3 regions of the Pectobacterium nicotianae genome follow, and region 3 is predicted to be linked to each of the others. Evidence: riboswitches for the same ligand, from Rfam matches in the RefSeq annotation. Region 3 holds a riboswitch; each other region holds the start of a gene.
The links. Region 3 has a riboswitch for thiamine pyrophosphate ahead of thiB (thiamine ABC transporter substrate binding subunit). Riboswitches for the same ligand answer to the same signal wherever they lie in the genome.
Positions count from the first base shown of each region.

Region 1: it holds a riboswitch for thiamine pyrophosphate, as region 3 does, so the genes downstream of both, thiC (phosphomethylpyrimidine synthase ThiC) here and thiB (thiamine ABC transporter substrate binding subunit) in region 3, are expected to answer to the same signal.
Region 2: it holds a riboswitch for thiamine pyrophosphate, as region 3 does, so the genes downstream of both, thiM (hydroxyethylthiazole kinase) here and thiB (thiamine ABC transporter substrate binding subunit) in region 3, are expected to answer to the same signal.

Region 1 covers NZ_CP096821.1:4,591,689-4,593,950, forward strand. The annotation lists gene nudC (NAD(+) diphosphatase) at 1-67, opposite strand, end outside; gene MYB54_RS20435 (Rsd/AlgQ family anti-sigma factor) at 176-637, shown strand; TPP riboswitch at 760-914, shown strand; gene thiC (phosphomethylpyrimidine synthase ThiC) at 1,029-2,262, shown strand, end outside.
Region 2 covers NZ_CP096821.1:1,390,017-1,392,278, reverse strand. The annotation lists gene thiD (bifunctional hydroxymethylpyrimidine kinase/phosphomethylpyrimidine kinase) at 1-291, opposite strand, end outside; gene thiM (hydroxyethylthiazole kinase) at 288-1,082, opposite strand; TPP riboswitch at 1,120-1,216, opposite strand; gene MYB54_RS06205 (hypothetical protein) at 1,812-2,078, shown strand; gene MYB54_RS06200 (DUF4062 domain-containing protein) at 2,125-2,262, shown strand, end outside.
Region 3 covers NZ_CP096821.1:675,066-677,327, reverse strand. The annotation lists gene MYB54_RS02990 (LysR family transcriptional regulator) at 1-783, shown strand, start outside; TPP riboswitch at 958-1,054, shown strand; gene thiB (thiamine ABC transporter substrate binding subunit) at 1,135-2,118, shown strand; gene thiP (thiamine/thiamine pyrophosphate ABC transporter permease ThiP) at 2,094-2,262, shown strand, end outside.

The sequences.
Region 1 (2,262 bases), 1.0 Mb from region 3:
GCCAGATTTGTACCGCGTCGCTAACCACCCACCAGCCGGTTTCGTCACCTTTTAGCGTCTGTTCCATATCTTTTTATTGCTCCACTGCCACTTCACTGGCATTTTACATTCAGAGTGATTACATAAGTTTTATAACTGGGATTTCAGTTATTTCTTACCGTTCACGGAGTCAACAATGCTAAACCAGCTACAAAGTCTAACTGAATACGTTGGTGGCAATAATGCGTTAATCGACCAATGGCTACAAGCGCGTAAGCAGCTTCTGGTGGCTTACTATCATTTGGTTGGCATCAAGCCGAATAAGGAAACGCTTTCTCTTCTGGATGAAGAGGCATTGGATAATTTTTGCCAAAATCTGGTGGACTATCTTTCTACCGGCCACTTTCATTTATACGAAAAAATGCTGCATGAAGCAGCGACGCACAGCGAACAAGTATTAGCGCTTTCCACCCAGCTCGACCTCGCCCTGCAAAATAACACGCAGCAAATTATGACGTTTTACGATAGCCATCTGGCGGCAGCCATCGACCATGATAACTGCCTCGAATTCCAGCAGGCACTTTCCCACGTCGGCGAAGCGCTGGAGGAACGTTTTACGTTAGAAGACAGAATGATTCAGCAGGTTTACGACAAATAGTCGTCATTTGACGTTATTTCAGGACATCATCACACATTGTAAAAGCAAAAGCGGCACGCTTTGACATCCGCGTTTTGCCGACATACAGTGTAGGGGTTTTATTGGCCCGTTTAAGAGACGGGCATATCTTGTCGGAGTGCCTAGCGTGCTCGTGTTTTGTTTTACGAAATCAATCGTTATGACGAAACTTATGAGCGCACAGGCTGAGACCGTTAATTCGGGATCCGCGGAACCTGATCGGGTTAATACCTGCGAAGGGAACAAGAGTAATGCACCTCTATTGAGCCCAAGGCTGCGTATTCCCACATACCTGCTCTGACGTTCAATATCATTATTACTCCCTCCGGCTCCAGACAAGCAATCTTCCCTTTACGTCTTACAGGAACTTGCTATGTCTACAGAACCTTTGTCTATAAAAACAGTGTCGTCAAAATCGGGTCGCCGTGAACAGCGTGCCGCCGCCCAGCAGTTTATTGAAACCTTACAGGGAACCGCATTTCCCAATTCCAAACGCATTTACCTTGCAGGTTCGCGCGACGACATCCACGTGCCAATGCGAGAAATTCAGCTTAGCCCGACGTTACTCGGCGGCAGTAAAGACAACCCTCAATACGAGCCCAATGAACCAATCCCGGTTTACGATACGTCAGGGCCTTATGGCGATCCCGCTGCGCAACCCGATGTCCGCGTTGGGCTAGCGAAGCTGCGCGCCGGCTGGATTGCAGAACGCCACGACACTGAAGCGCTATCTGGCGTCAGCTCTGATTTCACCCAGCAGCGTCTGGCGGATGCCGGTCTGGATCATCTGCGCTTTGAACATTTGCCACGGCCGCTGCGTGCCAAAGCAGGCAAACGCGTTACCCAGCTCCACTATGCCCGACAGGGGATCATTACCCCCGAAATGGAATTTATCGCCATTCGCGAAAATATGGGACGCGAGCGCATTCGCGGTGAGGTGCTGCGCCAGCAGCATCCGGGGCAAAGTTTCGGTGCCCTACTGCCGGAGAACATCACGCCGGAATTTGTCCGCCAGGAAGTGGCCGCCGGTCGCGCCATTATCCCTTCCAACATCAACCACCCGGAATCAGAGCCGATGATTATCGGACGCAATTTTCTGGTGAAGGTTAACGCCAATATTGGTAACTCCGCCGTGACATCCTCCATCGAAGAAGAGGTGGAAAAGCTGGTCTGGTCTACCCGTTGGGGCGCGGATACGGTGATGGATCTCTCAACCGGCCGCTATATTCATGAAACCCGCGAGTGGATTCTGCGCAACAGCCCCGTCCCCATCGGAACCGTACCGATCTATCAGGCGCTGGAAAAAGTGAACGGCGTGGCGGAAAACCTAAACTGGGAAATGTTCCGCGATACGCTGCTGGAACAGGCCGAGCAAGGGGTGGACTATTTCACCATCCACGCTGGCGTGTTGTTACGCTACGTGCCGATGACGGCCAAACGCCTGACCGGCATCGTCTCACGCGGCGGTTCCATTATGGCGAAGTGGTGCCTGTCGCATCACAAAGAGAGCTTCCTGTACGAACACTTCCGTGAAATCTGTGAAATCTGCGCCGCTTATGACGTCGCGCTGTCGCTGGGTGACGGCTTACGCCCCGGTTCCATCCAGG
Region 2 (2,262 bases), 710 kb from region 3:
GTAACGACACAGGCGCTCGGCAACGGTTTCAACAATATCGGTCTGCGCCAGCATCCCAATCTTGGCGCTGTCGATACGCACATCGCTCAGCACGGAATCCAGCTGTGCTGCGACAAAATCCGGTTCAATCCGGTAGACGGACTGCACGCCGCGCGTATTTTGCGCCACCAGCGCGGTAATGACCGAGGTGCCGTAAGCGCCCAAGGCTGAAAACGCTTTTAAATCCGCCTGAATACCCGCACCGCCGCTCGGATCGGTACCCGCAATCGTCAACGCATTGATACGCTTCATGCCAGATCCTCCGCGCGCAGGGTATAGAGTCTATCGAGGAAATGGGGGATAAAACTGCCCGTTCCTTGCGCTACCGAGGCCGCCTGCTGACCCGCTAACGCCATGACATAGCACGCTGCCGCCACATGGGATAATCGGTCACCCTCCAGAGCACAGAAGCCCGCGACGACCGCCGATAGCGCACAGCCCGTACCGACCACGCGCGTCATCATGCTATCGCCGCCGGATACCGCGATGTCTCGCTCACCGTCCGTGACATAATCCACCACGCCGGTCACCGCAACAATGGTCCCCACTTGCAGAGCCAGCTCGCGTGCAGCAGGGAGCGCCGCCAGAGAATCATCGGCGCTATCCACGCCCCGCCCCTGTGCGGATAACCCCGCCAGCGCCATGATTTCAGACGCATTACCGCGAATCGCCGCGGGTTTCCCTGCTAGCAATTCACGACAGAATTCAGTACGAAAGGTCAAACCGCCTACCGCAACCGGGTCAAGCACCCACGGTGTATTCGCTTGGTGGGCGCTGTTTACCGCCGCCCGCATCGCCTCAGCACGCGTACGTTCCAGTGTTCCGACGTTAATCAGCAGCGCATCCGCTACTGTGCTGAACTGCGCGGCTTCTTCAGGATCGACCACCATCGCAGGCGACGCATTCAGCGCCAGCAGCACATTAGCAGTAAAAGATTGCACCACATCGTTGGTCAGACAGTGCACCAGCGGCGCGGCAGAACGGAATTGGGTCAGTGATGTTGCTGCCTGAGCGGCAGAAAAGTCGGTGGGTCGCGTGTTCATAAGTCTCCCAACCGGCGTGGAAGAAGGCGGCAACCGGTGGGGCATACCGTGACTTCCCTACGCTGGCATTATCCAGATCAGGTGGTACGGGTATTTCTCAGCCTTCACAAAGAAGGGCACCCCGAGTCATTTAAAATCAAAATGTTGCGATTAATTTTTTATTAATCGTTGATCAGGATAATGCCAGTGGGAGGTATTGTAAATGGACATCCAATCCTGCTAGTGTCCAACGGATATTGACCTTATCCACAAGCAGTGGACTAAACAAGGTTCTGGTTTCCAAACAGTACCTGGCTGATACCACCACAGGTACTCTGAAGAATCAGCAAGTTATATCCTTTCGTCAAAGAAATCTTCATTCGATCAAATTTTTATTTTTTTGTGAATTATTGACATTGTCGTAAGCCTTGCCAGACAAGGGTTGCGCGTTTCTTAACCTTTCGCAATCTAAATTTAACCTCAAAATCAAGCCTTGCACTCAAAAGAATCTCAACTAAAATACCCAGCATGTAGTGCCTTACTGAAATTAATACACTACATATAGATAACTAATTAATGACAGGCATAAAAAAACCGGATTCACAAATTGTGAATCCGGCTTATGAAGCATGACCACCATGAGTTTGCAGACTCATAACGTTTGTTAGCCTCACTTTCATTTCTACAGTTTGATTGTGCCGAGCTTGGATGGTCATGTAAATACCAATTAGTGCTCATAAGGAGCTACACATGACAATCTGTAATAAGTCTCATCGATACAATACGACTTTCATTAACCTGCCAGATGACCAAGGCGGTGAGGGGCGGCATAAATGTTGTGGCTGCGCCTACGATCAAGGCTACCAATCAGGTTTATCTCGAACGGAACAAGCCTGGGTAAATTTGCATGTTTTACCTGATAGCCAAGCGGGCACTGTGCGCCATAAAAGCCCTCAGGCAGCATTTGCTGAAGGTTATCGCGATGGTATGCGTGATTCCTATAGCCACGCTGGTTAAGTTAAATGAAGGGGCTTAATGCCCCTTCATCTTTTAAGGGAAAGAAATGGATAAACGCTATCAGGTCTTCGTAAGTTCAACTTTTACGGATTTGGAAGAAGAACGGAAACACGTTATACAGACGCTAATGGAAATGGATTGCATCCCTGCAGGAATGGAGTTATTCCCAGCAATTGATGAAGGG
Region 3 (2,262 bases):
TCACATCTGGGGGCTCGATTACTCAACCGAACAACACGAGCGCTCAGTATTACGGATGTTGGCTTGCGCTATTACGACAGTTGCAAAGCGATCTTGCGTGATGTGCACGCCGCTGAAAGCGTAGCGGCACAGCAAAAGGAAGAACTGCATGGAACGATCAGAATCGGAGCGACACCTTCTCTGGTCAAAAACTTTCTTATTCCAGCACTGTCCGGTTTCTGTGAGCGCTATCCGGGAATAAAGTTGGATTTCCACTTGGGTGATGCCACTGTAGATATCGTTCAGAATGGTATCGATTGTGTCATCAGAACCGGAGAACCGCCGTTATCTCGACTGGTCGCACGACGTCTCGGTGCGTTCCATTGGTATATTTGCGCATCTCCACGCTATCTTGAACAGCATGGACACCCGACAACGTTAGAGTCGCTCAACAAGCACGCCGCAGTAGGATATACCCACAGCCGAACAGGTCGTTCAACTCGCTGGGATTTTCACGATGGAGCGCACACCGTAGCGATGCCAATAGCAGCACAGATCAGCGTCAATGACACGGATGCCTATGTTGCCGCAGGTGTAGCCGGCTTGGGGCTAATACGCATTGCCAGCTATATGGTGCACCAGCAACTTGCTGATGGACATCTTGTCAGGCTACTTCCTGATATCAGTGCCCCGCTTGAACCTATTTTCATTCTCTACCCACAAAGCCGCCACCTCTCGCCCGCGATTCGCGCCTTTATCGACTGGTGTACAGCGCTAATCGAACAAGAATCAGCACAATGGTGAATGACCACAAATAAGACACAAAAGCCGTCACGTTAAGCGAAATTGTGAGCGTACGGCTGTCACGCCGCAGTATCTGAGCGAGCATAGAGGGCTGGTTTGATTTTAAATCTGCCTGGTTCGCGCCGCCGGAACGCTGAGAGCCTTTCGCTGCCCGACTTAACCCTTTACAATGTGCCGTTCTCAACGGGGTGCGGAAAATTTTTCGCTGAGAAGATACCCGTCGAACCTGATCCGGTTAATACCGGCGAAGGGATTTGAGAGTGCTGCTCATTGCTGCCTCAAAGTCCTTTGCCACCCTATGATTCTCAGGAGTGCAAAGTGTTAAATCAATTATTACCGCGTTCAGCCACCGTGCTGAAAACCAGCCTGTCTTGCCTGCTACTGCTCTCAGCGTCGGCGTTCGCCAAGCCTGCGCTTACCGTATATACCTACGATTCATTCGCTTCCGAGTGGGGTCCAGGCCCTGTCATCAAGACCGCATTTGAAAAAGAGTGCGAGTGCGAGCTGAACTTCGTCGCGCTGGAAGATGGTGCCTCGCTGCTGAACCGTCTGCGTATGGAAGGCAAGAACAGCAAAGCGGATATCATTCTGGGGCTGGACAACAACCTGCTGCAGGCAGCGGAACAAACCGGCCTGTTTGCGCCACACAACCTGGACACCCGCGCCGTCACGGTGCCGGGCGGCTGGAACAATAAGACATTCGTGCCTTATGACTACGGCTATTTCGCGTTTGTGTATAACAAAAACACGCTGAAGAACCCGCCGAAAAGCCTGCATGAGCTGGTGGATAGCAACGAACCGTGGAAAGTGATCTATCAGGATCCACGCACCAGCACGCCGGGACTGGGGCTGCTGCTGTGGATGCAGAAAGTGTATGGCGATGATGCGCCGCAAGCCTGGCAGAAACTGGCGAAAAAAACCGTTACCGTCACCAAAGGTTGGAGCGAAGCCTACGGTCTGTTCCTGAAAGGGGAAGCGGATCTGGTGCTGAGTTACACCACGTCGCCGGCCTATCACATCATTGAAGAGAAGAAAGACAACTACGCGGCAGCGACCTTCAGCGAAGGACACTATCTGCAAATTGAAGTCGCCGGGCAGTTGGCTTCCAGCAAAAATCCCGAGCTGGCAAAACGCTTTATGCAGTTCATCCTGAGCCCAACGTTCCAGCAGGCGATCCCTACTACAAACTGGATGTATCCGGCGGTTAAAACCGATCTGCCAGCAGGCTTCGCGACGCTCGCGGTGCCGGAAAAAGCCATGCAGTTCAGCGCGCAGGAAGTCGCTGACCAAAGGACCCAGTGGATTCAGGCATGGCAACGCGCCGTCAGCCACTGATCGGCGGACGTCTGTGGCCAGGGCTACTGGCCACCACGCTGTTAATTTCCGTTGCCGCACTGGCTTTCGGCGCCCTGTGGCTACAGGCACCCGAAAGCCAGTGGCGCACGCTATGGCATGACAGCTATCTCTGGCATGTCATTC